Regions from separate parts of the Pelosinus sp. UFO1 genome, predicted to be linked through region 2. Evidence: riboswitches for the same ligand, from Rfam matches in the RefSeq annotation. Region 2 holds a riboswitch; each other region holds the start of a gene.
The links. A riboswitch is a leader RNA that binds a small molecule or an ion and turns the genes downstream of it on or off. The one in region 2 is predicted to bind cobalamin.
Positions count from the first base shown of each region.

Region 1: linked by a shared signal. The riboswitch ahead of UFO1_RS05565 (nicotinate-nucleotide--dimethylbenzimidazole phosphoribosyltransferase) and the one ahead of cbiD (cobalt-precorrin-5B (C(1))-methyltransferase CbiD) in region 2 are both predicted to bind cobalamin.
Region 3: linked by a shared signal. The riboswitch ahead of cobI (precorrin-2 C(20)-methyltransferase) and the one ahead of cbiD (cobalt-precorrin-5B (C(1))-methyltransferase CbiD) in region 2 are both predicted to bind cobalamin.

Region 1 covers NZ_CP008852.1:1,250,471-1,256,974, reverse strand. The annotation lists gene UFO1_RS05575 (response regulator) at 1-1,186, opposite strand, end outside; gene UFO1_RS05570 (PocR ligand-binding domain-containing protein) at 1,211-2,413, opposite strand; gene UFO1_RS05565 (nicotinate-nucleotide--dimethylbenzimidazole phosphoribosyltransferase) at 2,556-3,593, opposite strand; cobalamin riboswitch at 3,706-3,902, opposite strand; gene cobC (alpha-ribazole phosphatase) at 4,004-4,609, opposite strand; gene cobS (adenosylcobinamide-GDP ribazoletransferase) at 4,741-5,493, opposite strand; gene UFO1_RS05550 (iron-containing alcohol dehydrogenase) at 5,716-6,504, shown strand, end outside.
Region 2 covers NZ_CP008852.1:2,384,588-2,391,091, reverse strand. The annotation lists gene UFO1_RS11170 (glycosyltransferase family 39 protein) at 1-914, shown strand, start outside; gene UFO1_RS11165 (glycosyltransferase family 39 protein) at 926-2,527, shown strand; cobalamin riboswitch at 2,634-2,809, shown strand; gene cbiD (cobalt-precorrin-5B (C(1))-methyltransferase CbiD) at 2,886-3,986, shown strand; gene cbiE (precorrin-6y C5,15-methyltransferase (decarboxylating) subunit CbiE) at 3,971-4,597, shown strand; gene cbiT (precorrin-6Y C5,15-methyltransferase (decarboxylating) subunit CbiT) at 4,594-5,175, shown strand; gene cobM (precorrin-4 C(11)-methyltransferase) at 5,224-5,979, shown strand; gene UFO1_RS11140 (cobalt-precorrin 5A hydrolase) at 5,976-6,504, shown strand, end outside.
Region 3 covers NZ_CP008852.1:1,148,371-1,154,874, forward strand. The annotation lists gene UFO1_RS05095 (ABC transporter ATP-binding protein) at 1-192, shown strand, start outside; gene UFO1_RS05100 (MotA/TolQ/ExbB proton channel family protein) at 268-912, shown strand; gene UFO1_RS05105 (biopolymer transporter ExbD) at 899-1,309, shown strand; gene UFO1_RS05110 (energy transducer TonB) at 1,315-2,061, shown strand; gene UFO1_RS05115 (SDR family NAD(P)-dependent oxidoreductase) at 2,300-3,067, shown strand; cobalamin riboswitch at 3,123-3,305, shown strand; gene cobI (precorrin-2 C(20)-methyltransferase) at 3,500-4,207, shown strand; gene UFO1_RS05125 (ABC transporter substrate-binding protein) at 4,301-5,269, shown strand; gene UFO1_RS05130 (iron ABC transporter permease) at 5,259-6,275, shown strand; gene UFO1_RS05135 (ABC transporter ATP-binding protein) at 6,275-6,504, shown strand, end outside.

The DNA.
Region 1 (6,504 bases), 1.1 Mb from region 2:
TAATACAATTAAAATTCAGTAAGGTAAGCTGCTCCAAATTGGCACCGCCTTCTACTGCTGAGCGTGATAAAACAATTAATAATTCAAGTACGCATGCTTTTACTGTATCAATCGTAACTTTGCTGGTAAATATTCCGTTTAGTAATTCATGCAAAGCTTCTTTGGCCTGTTTTCGATCACCACAGCGAACCTTATCCAGCACAGCTCTCTCATTATGAAAGGGATAATTAAAGGGTCCTGTTGGTAAATAAGGTACATCATCAACATGGATAATCTGGCTATCACCTAAATAAAATCGTTGCCGCTGGGCATGTAATGCCTCAAGATACGATTTGTGGATATCCCTCGGGTCAGAGTAGTAGCGACCAATTCCAATGGTAATACTGATATTCATCTCCCGAGCAATACACTCTTGTATCTCACTTGCAGTTTTCTTAGTATTTTCCTGGATGGATTCAATATCGTCTATCTGAAGAAATCCTAATAAAATGATCAGATTATCACTGCCAAAAGGGGTGACTAAAGCATCGTCACCTGCAACGCTGCAAATAAGTTTGTAAATTCGCTGCTTTATCATTTGTTTTTCTAGCTCGCTATCACTAGAGGTCAGCTGCTTAAAATTATCAACATCAACAGCCAATACAACACCAGGATCTACCTTCATGCCTAAAAACCGAGATCGTTCCTGGAAATGTTCAACGTCTTTAATATTACCAGAAACCAAATCGTGTACAAATGACATTTGGATAAAAGGCATAGCTTCTTCTACGCTTTTTCGCAGATTAATTTCTTCCTGTTGTCTTCTTTTGATTTCATTTACTTTATTTATGGTAAGATACAATGTTCGGGTTATATCGTCTGGACGAACAGGTTTTAGTAAATACTCAACAACCCCAATTGTTAACGCCTGTTTTGCATAGCTAAATTCATCAAAAGCGGTAAGCATGATAATGATTGTGTTTGGTAAAGCTGATCGAATACGCTTAGCTGCTTCTAACCCATTCATTTCAGGCATACGGATATCCATTAAAACAATATCTGGTTTTTCTATTGCAGCAATCTGAACAGCACTCTTTCCGTCTCCTGTTTCGCCTATGATCCGAATGTTCGGACATTTTTGCTCCACAATAAATCGTAATGCTTGCCGCTCTAATTGTTCATCATCTGCGATCAATAATGTATACATTCTTTTCTCCTCTGGTAGACTCTCTTATAAGGAACAGTAGGGAATTCGAATGTAAATGTTAGTTCCTTCCCCTACTTTACTCTCCATGGTAAGGCCATATTCGTTACCAAAATAATGCTGAATTCGCTTGTGAACATTAATGATTCCAAGTCCCGTCGTTTGACCATGAATTTGCTTGCGCTTTTCCGCATGGAAAATAGTACGAATATCCTCTGCTGAAACACCGTCCCCAGTATCACTCACAAGGAGAACTACGTCATTTCCTTCAATTTTTCCACTTACACGAACGACTCCGCCCTCTACTTTGTTTTCCAAACCATGAATAATCGCATTTTCAACTAAAGGTTGAAGAGTAAGAGGAGGAATCTTCGTTTCCATTATCAAAGGATCTACCTCAATATAAGTCTCAATACGTTCTCCAAAACGTACTTTCTGTATCAACAGATAATCTCTGATGGATTTTACTTCTTGTTCTAAGCTTCGTAAAATTTCAATGTCTCTTAAATTATTCCGAAGCAGATCTGATAACGCATAAACTACTTCTTGTGTTTGACTTGCTCCCTCTAGCATAGCCAATCTTGCAATTGTATTTAATGTATTAAACAAAAAATGAGGATTAACCTGAGATTGCAGTGCCTTTAATTCCGTAGCACGCAGCATAGCCTCAAGTTCCGCTTTCACCTTTACTTCTTTTACTAGCTGCTTACTCGCAATATTCGCTACACCAATTTCTACAATATAATTTGACATGATATAAATTAGGTCTGCTGCTGCTTTAATTCTTTTTTCTGGTACAACCTCTATAATATCAAAAAACTCTGACAATAATTCTGAATCCAATCCTAGGTTAGCTGTTCGCTCAAACATTTCAGCTTTCGTATCATAGTCCGCTTGTGCAAGAATAACTTGTCCTGCAAGAAAAGCCCCTATATACTCATTGTTTACAATGATTGGTGCCGCCAAATCGGTTAAACCATTATGACAGCGATAGACAGAGGGCTTTTGGTTACCCCGCCCTCCTCTATCATCACATTGGGTGCAACGGGCAAACCCTTCAGAACAAGATCGGATATAAGTGCAAAATTTCGTAAAATTACTAGGATTGGTAATAGGATTTCCTTCAGGGTCTACAATTACGGACGCTAACCCAGTAGCTTCTGAGAATTTATCCTGAATTTCCTGTAAAATCTGAGTATTTACAATTTCACCTAAGGTAAATCCATTCATTGTTTGCACTAGAAGACCCCCTCATAAGACTTCAGCATCATATCACTTTTTTGCTATTTTATATGAGGAGTATTAGCTAAAGAGCAAACTAGTTCCTGCTAACAGCAATAAATTACTATATTCTAGCAAGTAAAGGCAATCTTTACATGGCAACAACCTGGTTGGGAGCAGGCACAGGCTCACTTAACACAAAATCAGACATTCTTGCCATATTATGAATTGTGTAAGACATTGTCTTTAACATAGAAACCATAAGAACAGCACCTGTTCCTTCCCCTAATGCCATATTTGCCCGGATTAATACATCCTCTGCTAGAATATTTCCCAACATCAGTGAGTAGGCCATCCCAGGTTCCTTTGACATATGTGATGGAATCGCATGTTTTTCAATAGTACCATCGATGCGCGCTGCACAAGCATAGGCAACTGCTGTTATAAATCCATCTATTACAAAGGGTATCCTGAGTCTTGCGCACTCTAACATGCCGGCACAGATAGCAACAATATCAAATCCCCCTACACAACGTAAAATATCTTTTACAGTATTCATTTGGGCTTTATGGCGTTCTACCCCTTTTGCAACCACATTCCGTTTTCTTTTTAATAATTCATTATCATTTAAGGCAGCCCCATAACCTACCACAAATTCGGGTAACATTCCCGTTAAAGCATGAAGCACTGCTGATGAGGTTGTGGTATTGCCAATTCCCATTTCACCAAAAGAAATTAGGTTATAACCTTCCTCAACCAAATGCTGAACCATTTCTTTGCCCACATCCCAAGCTTGTTCAAATTCAGCCTGACTCATAGCTTCTTCTTTCATAAAGTTTTTAGTACCTAAGGCAACTTTACGATTAATACCAGCTTCTAATTTATTATTAATTCCAATGTCAACTACGCTATAAGGTATTTGATTGTGCCGACAAAAACAACTGATCGTGGCATGACCTGCTGCCATATTTTTCGTTTGCAAATAAGTAATCTCGATCGGGTCATTGGCAGTTCCCTCTTCTACCACACCGTTATCTGCTGCAAAAATTATATGATGAGGCTTCATTTCTGGATTGATCTTTCCCCAAGACAAGATGATTTTTTTTAAATATTTTTCTAGTAGGCCCAAACTTTCTCGAGGTTTTGCTGCTCCGTTCAGCAACTCATCAACCTTTTTTTCCAAATCCATTTTTACTCCTCCTTTATTTTCATATCATTTTTAAATATAAAAATACCTAGCCCAAAAGGCTAGGTATTTTATAAAAAATCCCATCCTTCTGGCATTACCCCTTACGCGGAGGTAAATGACAGCCATAACAGGCAGGTCTCCTGACTTACGGATCATAAAACCTTACGCCTTCCCAGTTTCCTGGTGGCAATGTAAGAGTATCTCCCCGATTACAGTGGCGCGACCGCGTCGTTTAAGGATCTTTACAATCCTTCCGAACTTCCCTATTCTCCTCTTTACGTAAGAGGCACCTGTTTGGTGGCAAATTATTCAGTTGTCACAGTAGTTCTACAATGAAACCTGTTCTCCTATGTGTAACAAGTATGTTAGCAAGATAGTAGGGTAGATGGTAAAAAATGTCCCATCTAACCTTATTTTAAATGGCAAGTATCGTTGACCAAGGAAAGAATTGGCTGGTTACTAAAGTACTCAATGATATTAATTCCTGTACTATCTTGACGGATAGACCACATCTTATCTAGACTTAACTGCAATGCATCACAAAGCAGTACTCTCATTGTGCCTCCATGACATACAATCACAATCGTTTCCTCTTCATGCGCCTTAATACATTGGCTTAAGGCCCCCTTCGCCCTCCATTTAAGATCCAGAAAACTTTCTCCTTCTGGCGCTTTAATTGCTCCTGGGGAAGAATACATGCTTGTTAAAGCCTCAGGCCAAAGCGCCATAATTTCGGCATAGGTACACCCTTCCCACAAGCCAAAGTTTATTTCGCGAAATCCTTTTATCTTTATCCCTTGCAAATTATGATACCGAGCGATGATATTTGCCGTCTGAGCTGCACGGGATAAATCACTACTATAAACTGCACTTATATTTTCCTTAGCAAGCCGCTTTCCTACCAATTGGGCTTGTTCTAATCCTTTTTCATTTAAGGGAATGTCACTATGCCCTTGGTACTTTTTTGCCTTATTCCAAGAAGTTTGACCATGTCTAACGTAAATTACTTTAGTCAACGCCTCACCCCTTCCTTGCTTTAAAATTATTCACCTTACAAAGGTATATTCTATAGGTATTAATTTGTTCACTAACACAACGAAAGATATAATTATTATAAAAATTACACTAGCTTTACTACATATGAAAACTAAAAAAGAAATACTACTAGAGCTACAAGTTCTGTCAGTTCAACAACTGCCCCATATACATCACCTGTTAAGCCGCCTAAACGTTTATTGACATATTCAGCAACAAGGATGGCAAAGGCAATTGCTACCCCACTACTAAGTAAAACAAGTTTACCGAAAGGAACTAATAATAAAATTGCTATTAGACCTGCTATATAAAGAGTATTTTTATGTTCGCATTGACTAAGTCCTTTACCTAGTCCATCAGCCCTAGCATAAGGGTATAGAGTAATCGCCATGACAACAGCAGTTCTACCTATGATCGGCATTACAAATATCGCTATCGGCAGCAGCACCGGTTCAATGTCTAAAATTAATGAATATTTCATTACAATCAACAGACAGAAGGACATGGCACCAAAAGCGCCAACTCTGCTATCCTTCATAATTTCTAACATTCTTTCCCTAGATTTCCCCGAAAAAACACCATCTACTGTATCCATTAATCCGTCACAGTGCAATCCGCCAGTAATGATAATTTCAATTAGAATTATACTCACGGCCATAAGGTGTAACGGTAACTTTACACCCCAAAAATTTTGTGCCCCATAAACAATTCCCGTTAATAATAAACCTATGATACCACCTATAATGGGAAAGAATTTAACACTACGGCTAAAGCTATCGGGTGACCACTGTTTTTTTGTTTTAATAGAAATCCGCGTTAAAAACTGTAAGCCAGTGAGAAAGTCCTCAATCACATTCCCCAACAATCCTCCACCTCCCCTTAATAAAAACTAGCCAAAAGTCTGCATTTCCGCTCCCCTTACTACATAACAAAGTGATAATACTATTATACAACCTTATTATGGGTCTCCTTTGTTATGTTGTATTGATTTATTGCTCAAATGTGAAAAGCTTCCATGACAAACCTTGCTGAATTAAAACAGCAGTGTTATGGTTTAATAAAATAGGAATGAGGAGGATATACCCTTATGAATAAAAAGATTTATGAATACTTTATGACACCGATTAGTATTTTAGGCGTTGGCTGCTTGGAACAAATTATAACTTATATTAAACCTATGGCATTTAGAAAAGCTCTGATTGTCAGCGATAAAGTATTAGTTGAAATCAAATTAATTGATAAATTAACAGAGCTCTTAACAAATGCTGGCATATTCTTTATTATCTACGATGACGTTTCACCAAATCCAACCATCCCTCAAGTTGATTATGGACTAAAGTTATTTAAAGATAACGGCTGTGATTTTCTTATATCCTTTGGCGGAGGTTCCCCGCACGACTGCGCTAAAGCCATTGCCTTATTAGCAACAAATGGTGGAGAAATTAAAAACTATGTTGGTATGAATAAATCCAAAAAACCTTCAGCACCGCTGATTGCGGTCAATACTACTGCTGGTACAGGAAGTGAGCTAACTCGTTTTTGCGTAATAACGGATGAAGAAAATCATGTAAAAATGACCATTACCGATTGGCATGTTACGCCTATCATTGCAGTAAACGATGCGGAACTTATGCTAGCAATGCCACCTAGCCTTACTGCAGCCACTGGCATCGATGCTTTAACCCATGCTATCGAAGCCTATGTATCGACAAATGCAACGCCCGTTACAGATTGCAAGGCATTAAAAGCAATTGAGCTCATTGCAGCCCATCTTAAAACCGCCGTCAAAAACGGCAATGACCTTAAAGCAAGAGAAATGATGGTCTATGCAGAGTATCTAGCAGGTATTGCCTTTAATAATGCGAGCTTAGGGTAT
Region 2 (6,504 bases):
TAGCTGCCCCGTGGTATATTATCATGTATAAGATCCATGGTAGTATTTTTATAGATACCTTTCTTGGTTTTCATAATATCACAAGATTTACGTCTCCTGAACATCCCGAGTTAGTACTATGGTATTATTATATTCCAGTTCTTGTACTTGGCTTTTTTCCCTGGACGACTATTATGCTACAGTCCATATGGGCATCTTTGACTGCCAGTAATAGGAATTTTTCAACCCTATTATTCTTAAATATTTGGGCACTATTTATTTTTGTCTTTTTTACAATTTCTCAGACTAAGTTAGTCTCTTACATTTTACCTATGTATCCACCTTTAGCGATGATAGTAGGGTGGTACATTGATATGATATGGTCACGCAAAAACATACGTTTTACAAGCTGGCCAATCCTATTGGGTCTTTTAACAATACTTTTTACAGCCGGTATGATTCTCGGTAGCAAAACCATGCCCATACTACAACTTGGAATCTATATAACCTCTGGAATTTTCATTGTAATGGCATTATTAATAGCCTATTTTGCATGGATGAAAGAAATAGGCCGTGCCTTTTGGACTCAAATCATTGCTATGGTTTCATTTTCTATGGTGTTAGTTTTTATGTTATTCCCTTTAGCCGCACCAAATTTTACAACTAAACATATTGCGCAAGAGTTTACGAAACAGTATGATGGTACATCTCCAGTATATATTATTAAATTCTTACACCCAGGTTTTACATTCTATACAAATGTTTATGGATTTGAGTTAAAGAAAGATGATGATCTAAATCAATATATTCAAGAAAGTCCAAGGGCATATTTTCTCCTTAGACAAGCTGAATATGATCGTTTAACAAACAAAAGCATCCAATTACTTACGGTTTTATCTGTTATTGACGATAAAATTTTACTACTCAAAAAATAGGGGAGGTACTTATGGCAAAGCGCTTAACAATGTTGTTGCTTTTTCTTTCATCATTAACCTTTTTTCTATCCTTTAATGCCTCTCTCCCAATAAGCGACCCTGTAGAATCCAATTATGCATTAACAGCTAAAGAAATGGTACTGACTGGTGATTGGATGTCGCCTCAAATTTATGGACATTATTGGTTTGATAAACCGATTATGGTCTATTGGTTGCTTGCTATAAGTTTTAAGATATTTGGTATTACTGATTTTGCCGCACGTTTTCCTGCCGGATTATTTAGCGCTGCTAGTGTAACTTTTACTTACTGGTTTGGACAAAAAATTTTTAGTAATACCAAAACCGCACTCTTAAGCTCTTTAGTATTAGCAACCTCCTTAGAATTTTGGGTATTAGCTAAAATGGTTATTACTGATTCTATCTTATTTTTTTATACTAGTATTACTTTAGCTATGTTATATCTCGGTCTGAAAAATACTGGTTCGAAATGGTATGTTTCATTAGCTTATATGGCCGCGGGACTGGCCGTATTAACCAAAGGTCCTGTTGGCCTTGTGCTACCAGGATTAATTATCTGTAGTTATATAATGATTTCTCGCCAATGGCAGCTATTTAGAAAGGTATTTATTCTCCCTGGGATCTTTGCCTTTTTAATAATTGCTGCTCCTTGGTATGTTAAGATGTACCAATTACACGGTACAAATTTTCTTGATACCTTTTTGGGATTACATAACTATCTTCGTGCCACAGTGTCCGAACATCCTAAAGATAATGTCTTTTATTATTATCTAGTCCTATTTCCCATCAGCTTATTACCTTGGTCAGGAATTTTCATTAAATCAATGGGTGTTGTTAGAAAAGAACTTTCGTCATCTCAGCTAATTTATTTAACAAATTGGTCTATTCTAACGATTATTTTTTACACAATGATGGCTACTAAATATCCTACATATGTTTTCCCTGCATCCTTTCCCGCAGCCTTACTAATTGGCTATACTTTAGGGAAAATGCAAAGTCTGAAGGATCGAAAGGTTTGGTGGTGGCTATCCATTCCAGCCATTGCGCTATTACTTCTTATTTCGCTAAGTAGTCGATTTATCCCAACTGCAGCTAGTTGGACAATGCTATATATTGGTGCTTTCGTTTCAATTGCTTTAATACTTTGGAAACAATTAAAAGGAAATGTCTATCACTTGCCACAGATAATAGCAATAGTAACCGTAATTATGAATTTATTCCTAATTCATAATGGCCTTATACCATTAGCAGAAACACGCTCTGCTAAAAGTATCTCTGCTGAGTTACCAGCAGAAAGGGCTAGAATAGCCTCCTATGGTGAATATTCAACATCGGCGGTGTTTTATAGTGGCTATAATATTCCTCGATTAATACATGAAGAAGAACCGCAGCAACTAGGTACTTGGGCAGGAAAATATACAATGCCTACGCAAACGATCAGAGAATTTACTTCTGATACCAGTATGTCGTATATATTGGTCTCAAATAAAGATAACAGGAATTTTATGAATGAACCTTTTTCTAAGCAGTTTTCTCCAGTCGCTACACGTAATGCGATAACACTATATCAGCGAGTGGCCAATCACAATGATTGAAACAGACTAATTGAATAAATCATCTATAATTTATAAATAATAGCAGGAATATTAGCAGTAGTAGTGGAATACTACAAAAATATACCAATAACAACATAATAACAAAATTAATAATTTGGGAATAGGTGCTTATGCTTAAAAGGGAAGTCCGGTCAAAGCCGGCGCGGTCCCGCCACTGTATTGGGGAGCACAGCTAAGAATATACCACTGGAAATAATCCGGGAAGGTTTAGCTATGTAATGAACCAGAGTCAGGAGACCTGCCTATTCTGACACACACCGTTATGACCTACGGAGGATAGGCAGGTGGTAGAATAAATTAGGTTTATTGTACCTCCTGCCTGCAGGGGGTTTTTATTTTGCAAAAAAAAATGAAGTCTGGAATTACTACTGGCACTTGTGCCGCTGCAGCAACTAAAGCTGCATTATTAGCATGGTCCGGGCAATTGCCTACTACTGTACATGTAACCTCACCACAGGGACAAAATATCCATGTAAAAATTGCAACATGTCAGCCCTTATATAATGGAGGAAAGGCAAGTATCATTAAGGATGCAGGAGATGATCCTGATGTTACAAATGGTACAATGATCTTTGCTGAAGTAGAAATCAATAAAACGAGTGAGATAATCCTAAAAGCTGGAGTTGGAGTGGGGTTTGTTACCAAACCAGGTTTATCTGTAGCTGTTGGTCAGCCCGCTATTAACCCTGGACCTCGTAAAATGATCATGCAAGCAATACAAGATGTATTACCTACTGGTTGTGGTGTAAGTGTTACTATTTCAATACCTGATGGTGAAAGGTTAGCACAACGAACTTTAAATCCAACATTAGGCATTGTAGGCGGTTTATCCATTATTGGTACTACTGGTATAGTGGAACCAATGTCAGAAGAAGCCTTTAAAAATTCATTATCACCACAGATTTCTATGGTAAAGGCATTAGGATATAATCAAATTGTCTTTGCTCCTGGAAAAATGGGACAAGAAATCGCCATCAATCGATATAATCTCCCTAGAGAAGCAGTAATACAAACTAGCAATTTTGTCGGACATATGTTGGAAAGTGCTGTACATTATGGTATGGAGCAAGTATTGTTATTTGGCCATTTGGGAAAAATTGTAAAAGTGGCTGCAGGGATTTTTCATACCCATAATCGTATGGCTGATGCTCGTTTTGAAACACTGGCTGCCTATATGGCTTCCCTAGGCGCACCGCAGTCTGCGATACAAGAAGTATTAGACTGTAATACTACGGAATCTGCTATGCCAATTATTACAAAATACAAATTGCATGAAGTGTACCGCGTAATTGCCCAAAGAGCCAGCATACGTGCTGAGCGTTATATCTTTGGTGATCTAAGAGTGGGTACTGCTATGATTACTCTTAAAGGAGATATATTAGCAACTGATGATACCGCACAAGAAATTGGAGGCAATCTAGGATGGAACATAAAATAATAGTAGTAGGAATTGGACCAGGATCACCTGATTATATATTGCCAGTGGCTAGTCGCATAATTGCCCAGGCAGACGTACTAGTTGGAAGTCAACGAGCTCTTATAACATTTGCACCTAAACATGCAACGGTTAAAGTTATCGATCGAGATATCAGTGGCGTTTTAACGTTCATCGCTACATCCCTTTCGCAAAGTGATGTAGTGGTAATGGTTTCAGGTGATCCGGGTTTTTACAGTTTCCTAGCTACTCTTAAAACTAAATTTACGTCAGAACGTATTACCGTTATCCCAGGAATAAGCTCTATGCAGTTAGCTTTCGCCCGTATAACTGCTATATGGCAAGATGCACGTCTTATCAGTATGCATGGTCGCACAGCCAATGATAATGATTTAAATTATGCTCCTGACAAAAAGCTCGGCATTCTAACTGATTATGAACAAGATCCAAAGTTTATTGCGGGCGTACTCATAGATCATGGTTGGCCGTTAAATGCAAAAGTATGGTTGTGTGCTAATTTGTCTTATGAAAATGAAGAGATTAAGCATTCAACTCTAAGTGAAGTAAAAATGCTAGATGGGTTTACTCATTGTGTAATGGTGGTGGCAGCATGAGCTATTTTCCAGGGATTAAGGATGAGGACTTTATTCGTGGTGATATTCCAATGACGAAGCAAGAAGTTCGTATTTTAGTTCTTACTAAAGCGAAGATTTGTCCTACTGACACTATTATAGACATTGGGGCCGGTACTGGCTCCCTCTCAATTGAGGCGGCCTTACAAGCTAGTAGTGGTAAAGTATATGCGATCGAACGGCATCCAGAGGGAGCTCAACTAATTCGTTCTAATGCAATACATTTTGGCGCAGATAATATCGAAGTCATCTCAGGTTCCGCACCGGAGGCATTGCAGGGTCTTCCCATTGCTGATGTAATCTTTATCGGCGGGAGCGGTGGTCACTTACAAGAACTTTTAGCCCAAAGTAATAGTTTACTTAAACCGAATGGCAGATTAGTTATCACAGCTATTACTATAGAAACATTATATGATGCTTTACATAGTATGCAGGCTAAACCTGAATTTACGGTAGAAGCTTTTGGTATGCAAGTAACACGTATAAAACAAGTGAAAAGCAGTAATATGTTGCAAGCATTAAATCCAATCTATATCATTATATGTACTAAAGGTATATAAGCTAATTATATTAGAATTTTCACTAATAAATATTTGGGAGGTTTTTCAATGCATGTTTCATTTGTAGGGGCAGGTCCTGGAGATCCTGAGTTAATTACAGTAAAGGGTCAACGTTTATTAGGAGAAGCCGATGTTATTATTTATGCCGGTTCCCTTGTCAATCCAGCCTTATTGGCGCTAGCTAAACAAGGTGCATCAATTTACAACAGTGCTCCTATGACCTTAGATCAAGTTATCGACGTTATCGAGGAAGCTGCCAGTCAAGGCAAAAAGACAGTCCGATTACATACTGGTGACCCTAGTATTTATGGTGCGATCCAAGAACAAATGGATGCCCTAGATAAAAAAAATATTACATATGATGTAATTCCAGGTGTTAGTTCTTTCTTAGCAACGGCTGCCGCATTAAAACGTGAATATACGTTACCTGATGTTTCGCAAACGGTAATCATTACACGACTAGAAGGCCGCACACCTGTACCTGAAAAAGAAAAACTAGCTCTACTGGCTAGTCACAACGCGACTATGTGTATCTTTTTAAGTGTTCATATGATTGATAATGTAATGAAAGAGTTAATGGACGGTGGTTATGAACAAGACACACCTGTAGCTATCGTACAAAAAGCTTCTTGGCCAGATCAAAAAATCTTTAGAGGCACAGTATCTACAATTGGAAAAATTATAACTGACGCGAAAATCGACCGTACGGCAATGATTGTTGTTGGACGTTGCCTAGATAGTCAATATGCATTATCACGCTTATATGCTCCTGAGTTTGGTCATATGTACCGGGACGCAAAATGAAACTGGCAATTATCTCAGTGACGAATCAAGGTGCACTGCTAGGAAATAATCTAGCAGAGAAACTAAGTAAATTAGGAAAAAGCGTAGATATTTTTGCCAAAGTTGGACGCAACCCGCTACGCCACAATACCTATGAATTGCTAAGTACCTTGGTTCATAGCGTTTTTTCTCAATACGATGGATTCATTTTCATAATGGCAACAGGTATTGTAGTTAGGGTTATTGCCCCTTATATTATTGACAAACGAGTTGATCCAGCAATCGTCGTTATGGACGATTGTGGTAAACATGCTATTAGCTTATTATCAGGGCATATTGGAGGTGCCAATGAGCTAACCACATTAATCGGTGGATTAGTAGGCGCCGAAACAGTTATTACTACTGCTACCGATATTGCTAATAAACCTGCAGCAGATATGTTAGCAGTAAAACTCAATTTAACAATAGAACCCTTCGAACAATTAAAATCTATTAATGCAGCAATTGTTAATGGCGATAATGTACTATTTTTTCTTGACAAAGCAA
Region 3 (6,504 bases), 1.2 Mb from region 2:
TGGGGAGAGCAAAATATAGACAATTTACATGCCGCTTTTTGCGCTAAAAAATTAGTTATTATTGAAGATACGCCGATTGAAGAGCGGGATTTTTTGCAAGGACAAGGGATTGAAACCTATTATAAGTTGTTAAAAATTCCTCAAGTAACCTTGATGACATCGCTGAATTTTATCGAGACGTTTTGTAGTTAGTTAGTTAGTTAGTTAGTTAGTTAGTTAGTTTGCAAATAATATCTGATGAGATATTAGGACGGGAGAGTAAATAATATGGATTTTTTGTCACAATGTATGTCTTTATTTGCTAAAGGTGGTCCAGTCATGTATGTGATTGTAGGATGTTCTTTAGCTGTAGTAGCGATTGGTGTGGAACGATTTTTCTATTATAAACAGATGTCTACGGACTCCCAAGCATTTATTGAAAAACTAAAACCTTTATTGGAACAAGAAAAATTAGCAGAAGCACAGCATTTGTGCGGACAAACGACAGCTGTGATTGGAATTTTAGGGGCAGAAGGATTACTAGCATATCAAAAAGAGAGTAATATAGAAAAGGCCATGGATGGTACAGCGGCATTGTTAGCAGCTAGATTACGAGAATATTTAAATTATCTAAGCTCTATTGTTACCTTATCTCCTTTATTAGGCTTGTTAGGAACTGTCATTGGTATGATTAATTCTTTTAGTATTTTCAATGTAAAAAATGGGCAGCCCATGGCGATTACAGGAGGAGTAGGTGAAGCCTTAGTTGCAACGGCCACTGGATTAATTGTAGCCATTATGGCGTTAGTCGTGCACAGCTATTTTACCCATCGTTTGGATAAATTGGTTACGGATATGGAACAAGTCTATACAATAGTGATAACTCGACTTTATATAAAAGAAACTCGGAGGAAAAGTCATGAAATTGCGTAGTTTACGCATTGAAAATCAACCAGCATTAATGATTATTCCGATGATTGATATTATCTTTTTTTTATTAGTTTTTTTTATGATGAGTACCTTATATATGGTGGAGCAACATACCATTCCAATCAACTTGCCGCAAGCTACTGCGGTTCAACAAGAAATAACGAAAAATAGTAACATTACAGTTTTAAAAGATGGCAGAGTCATGTTTGAGCAGGAGGAAATCCCACTCTCATTATTACAAAAACGTATTAATGCAGAGCTAGCAAAACAACCTGATATTCTATTTGTAGTGCGGGCAGACAAGCAAGGGCAGTATGGTCAGGTGGTGGCAGTGTTAGATGAACTAAAATTGTCTGGGGCACGTAGAGTGGCTGTGGCTACTGATCAGAAAGGAAAATAGAAGATATGATCCGACCACGTTTGCGTAAATCAATTGTCATTTCTGTGATTTTTCATATATTGCTTTTGGGTATCGTAGGTTTGCTGGCAGGTAGATTTTTTCCATTGATGGATTCCGAAACCTACATTGAATTAGAATTACTAACAGATACAGTGGCAGAAGGAGCACAATCGAATGAATCATCACCAGTTGCAAAGAATACGCCCCAAACTGCTGCTTATCCTGAAACCACAACCGTTATAAAGAGTACTACTGCCTTATCAGTTGCTCCTAAAGCAGTGGCTGTGACAGAAGACTTAGCGGTAGTGGCGGTTGAAGCGGCATCCACATTTCAATCTATGAGTGACAATGGGCAAGGAAGCAACTCTTCGAATACAAGTACAACTGATGGAGGTACTGGGAATGGATCAGGAAAGGGGACTGCTGGCAATAGCGGAGGCGGGAATGGCAATTCTGGTAGTAATTCAGGAAATAAGCAGATCACTAGGCCAAGCATTTTATCCAAGGTAGATCCTGATTATCCTGAAACAGCGCGAACAGCAGGTTTAGAAGGTACGGTTCTCGTGAAGATACAAATATTAGCGAATGGTTTGGCTGGAGACATAACCGTGAATCATTCATCAGGGCATGGTATTTTAGATGAGGCAGCAATAGTAGCAGTTCGTCAATGGCGATTTATACCTGCCAAAAATCAGGAGAATGTCAGTATTATGTGTTACACGACAATGCCTATTTCCTTCCGGTTGAAGTAGAGAATCCCATGTTAAGTTCTTTGCAGAGATAGGAAAAAAGTAGAGTCATGGTATATAATAGAAATAACATCCATCCGTTCCTTTGACTATTAATAAGAGGATAAGCACAGTGGCGCAGAATACACTGCGGTAGATTTTTGATTCTTCTATTTTTTCTCTGCGTCCTCTGCATCTCTGTGGTTAAAAAATAGATTTTATTACTATACTATATTAATGTTTAACAAACAGGAGCTGACTTATGAATTATTCTTTTGAGGGAAAAGTAGCCGTTATTACTGGCGGTACTTCTGGTATTGGTTTAGAAACAGGGCGCCAATTGCTATCACAAGGCGCAAAAGTTACTCTGATTGGAAGCCAGGAAGAAAAGGGGAAAATGGCCTTGCAAGAATTGGCTAGTTTTGAGGAACAAGTATGCTTTATTCGAGGCGATATTCGTAAAGCTAGTCAATGTCAAGAGGTTATAGACAAGGCAGTGGCCTTGTTTGGTGGTCTTGATATCGTCATCAATTCTGCTGGTATCTATATGGAGAAACTTATTGGCGAAGTGACAGAAGATGAGTTTGATAACATGATGAATGTGAATATAAAGGGAACTTATTTTATTTGTAAATATGCCTTACCTCACCTGCGTCAAAGAGGGGGCGGGGCGATTGTAAATCTTTCATCTGATGCAGGGATCAATGGAAATTCTTTGTGTACAACATATTGTGCATCCAAAGGTGCAGTGACGACCTTTACAAAGGCATTGTCCTTAGAAAGTATTCATTATGGAATTCGTGCGAATTGTGTATGTCCAGGTGATGTAGATACCCCCATGCTGCAGCAGCAGTTAGCAGGAGTCGATAACCCGCAGGAATATTTACGCGATATGTCCTCGATTTATCCCATTGGGCGTATTGGTGAGGCTCATGAGATTGCCAATGTTATTTGTTTTCTGGCATCAGACCAAGCATCCTTTGTTAACGGGGCTGTGTGGAGCGTTGACGGTGGATTGACATCCTGTTAATGCTTGACAAGTTAAATTATTTATTATACAGTTATTACTAAGAGAACAGTGAAAACTAAATATTGACGGTATAGGTGCCCTTGTGGGCTTAATAGGGAAGTCGGTTTAAATCCGGCGCGGTCCCGCCACTGTAATGAGGAGCGAATCCACAGTTATGCCACTGAAAATGATTTTTCGGGAAGGTGTGGATAAGTAATGATTCAAAGCCAGGAGAACTGCCTATATAGCAATCGCCGTTATAACCTGCGAGAGATGGGGAGGAGATTAGTACAATTGTACTGAATGCGAGATCAAAATGCCCTTGGCAACGATTTTTCATGATTACAGAGTTCTATAATTGTATTTATTGAAATCTTCCAGCTAATGTAACGGAAGGTTTTTTTGTTGTTACAAGATATTTAACATACTACAAATCATGCTGAGGAGGACGTTATGTCAGGAATTTTTTATGGTGTTGGTGTAGGACCAGGGGATCCCCAATTACTTACATTAAAGGCAGTAGAAGTAATTAAAAATGCGGATGTTGTTATTGCTCCTAAAACGGAGAAAAAAGAAGACAGCACGGCGCTATCCATTGCTCGTCCCTATTTGAAAGCTGATGTTGAGATATTAAAGTTGGTTTTCCCAATGGTAAGCAATACTGATACTTTGGCAGATGCATGGGAAAATAATAAAAATAGTATATTAAAAGAACTGCAAGCAGGGAAAAAGGTTGTATTTTTAACATTGGGGGATCCAATGTTTTATAGTACATATATGTATGTTTATCGTTTATTAAAGGACTGTGGACACGGGATCGAAACCATACCAGGTGTTCCTGCTTTTTGTGCCATAGGCAGTCAGCTAGGACAACCTTTAGCAGAGGGCAATGATGTAATTAGCATTATTCCTGCTACAATGGCAGAGGGAGAAATGGATAAAGTATTAGCTATTTCTGATAATGTTGTATTGATGAAAGTATATAAGAACTTCGGAAAAGTAGTAGAAAAACTGGAACAGTATGGTTTTGGTGATAATGCGGTTATGATTAGCAAATGTGGTTTGCCTGATGAACAGGTAAGCTATAATTTAAGCGAAGTTGATGGAACAAACGTTAATTATTTGACGACAATTTTGGCAAAGAAACGCAAACTTGGCTAGGCCTTATATGGAATTATAAAAAAGGGATGAATGATTTCGCCGGATAGCTTTATCCGGCCTTTCCCATTTTTTATGTATGAAAGGGGAATTGTTGTGAAAGGGAAATTTGCTTATTTGATTTGTATACTTAGTGTAATGGGGCTGCTTTTTACAGGGTGTGCTTCTCAATCTCAAGATAAGGCAATAACAAAATCATCTGGTGATTATTTGCAAATGACAGATGATGCGGGACGTTTAGTGGTACTCCCCAAAAAGCCACAACGCATAGTCGTATTATCTACTTCTTATTTAGATGTGTTATACGGTATCGGCGGCAAGGCAGTAGGACGGCCTAGCTCGAAGACACCTCAAACCTTTCCCGCATCGCAAGACCTTCCGGAAGTAGGGTTCGTCTATAATGTAAATAGTGAGCAAGTGTTAGCATTGCAACCTGATTTAGTAATTGGTTTTCAAGGAATTCATGATAAATTGGTTCCTATATTGGAAAGCAGTAAGATTCCTGTTATGATTCTGAAAATGAAAACCTATGATGATATTTTAGCAAAGGTAAAACTATTTGGTGATATAGCTGGTACTCAAGAACAGGCTCAGAGTCTTCTTACTGAAATGCAGACAAAAATCAATGGAGTAACAGCCAAACTGCCAGCACAAAGTAAAAGAGTAGTGATATTACATGCGACGGCGAAAAATGTTACAGTAGAGTTAGAAAATACAATTGCTGGTAATGTGGCGAACATTTTAAAAATCAAAAACATTGCCGCAGACAGTACCCCTATGGTTGGTGATGGCGAGGTGACTCCTTATAGTTTAGAAAAATTGGTGGAAGGCGATGCAGATATTATCTTGGTGGTAACCATGGGGAATATGACAGAAATTGAAAAAAGAATGAAAGCAGATATTGAAAGTAATCCAGCCTGGAACGGTTTACGAGCAGTAAAGACAGGAAAGGTATTTTTTCTGCCAGGGGAATTATTTCAACTAAATCCTGGTATTCGTTTTCATGAATCTGTTGAATATATGGCCAAAGTAGTATATCCAGAGGTTTATGGCAATGTTAAATAGAAACAATCTCTTTAATACTATGCTTGGTGACCGGAGTCAATGGCGAGTTTTTATTATCCTAGTATTCGCAGTTTGTGCTTTTGGTGGCATCCTGCTCAGTTTACGTGTTGGATCCTTATCGATAAGTGTCAATGATATTGTATCAGCCATTTTTTCGGATAATTCAGGGGCTAATCGTCAAGTAATTTGGAATATTCGATTGCCTCGGACTTTAGTGGGGGCCTTGGTGGGGGTTAATTTGTCCTTAGCGGGGGCAATTCTTCAAGGTGTCATGAAAAACCCTTTAGCGGACCCTCATATTATTGGAGTGTCTTCGGGGGCGGGATTAGCTGGTGTAAGCATTATGGTACTGTTTCCCCATAAGGAATATTTAGTGACGCCTGTTGCTTTTATGGGAGCGATGGTGGCCGCTGTTTTTATCTATATATTAGCGTGGAAAGGTGGCATTCGCCCTGTACGCATTATCTTAGCTGGGGTGGCTGTATCAGCCTTTTTAAATTCTGCTATTTCTGCCTTATTGGTTTTCTATAGTGATCGGGTTCATGGGGCATTGATGTGGATGGTAGGGGGCCTATCAGCTCGTAGTTGGCCTCACTTAGATATTATATTGCCTTATACGATTATTGGTGGCATCTTAGCTATATTGGGAGCAAGACGACTAAATATATTAAACTTAGGGGACGAGATTGCCAGAGGGCTAGGGCTAAATGTGGAAGCTTCTAGAATCGCTATGACAGCAGTGGCAGCCTTATTAGCAGCGAGTGCTGTTAGTGTGGTAGGCTTACTTGGTTTTGTCGGACTTATCGTACCGCACGCGGCGAGGTTATTAGTGGGTTCTGATTATCGTTATTTATTACCTGCCTCCGCTTTACTAGGTGTAGCAGTTGTTACCTTAAGTGATACCTTGGCAAGAGTTGCATTCTCCCCAATTGAAATTCCCGTAGGAATCATTATGGCCTTTATAGGCGCGCCCTTTTTTCTCTACTTATTAAGGAGGGATGCCTAATGACCTTCATGAAAGGAGAGGGGCTATCTGTAAGTTTCGGTGATGAAATAGTGTTGAAAAATCTTTCAGTAGAAATAGAAGAAGGGAAGATTATTGCTATTTTAGGTCCGAATGGTTCAGGGAAAAGCACCTTACTTAAAGTTTTATCTCGGAATATAAAACCGAATAAGGGTAGTGTATATCTAGATGATAAGAATTTAGTGCAGTTTAGTGGGAAAACCCTTGCTCA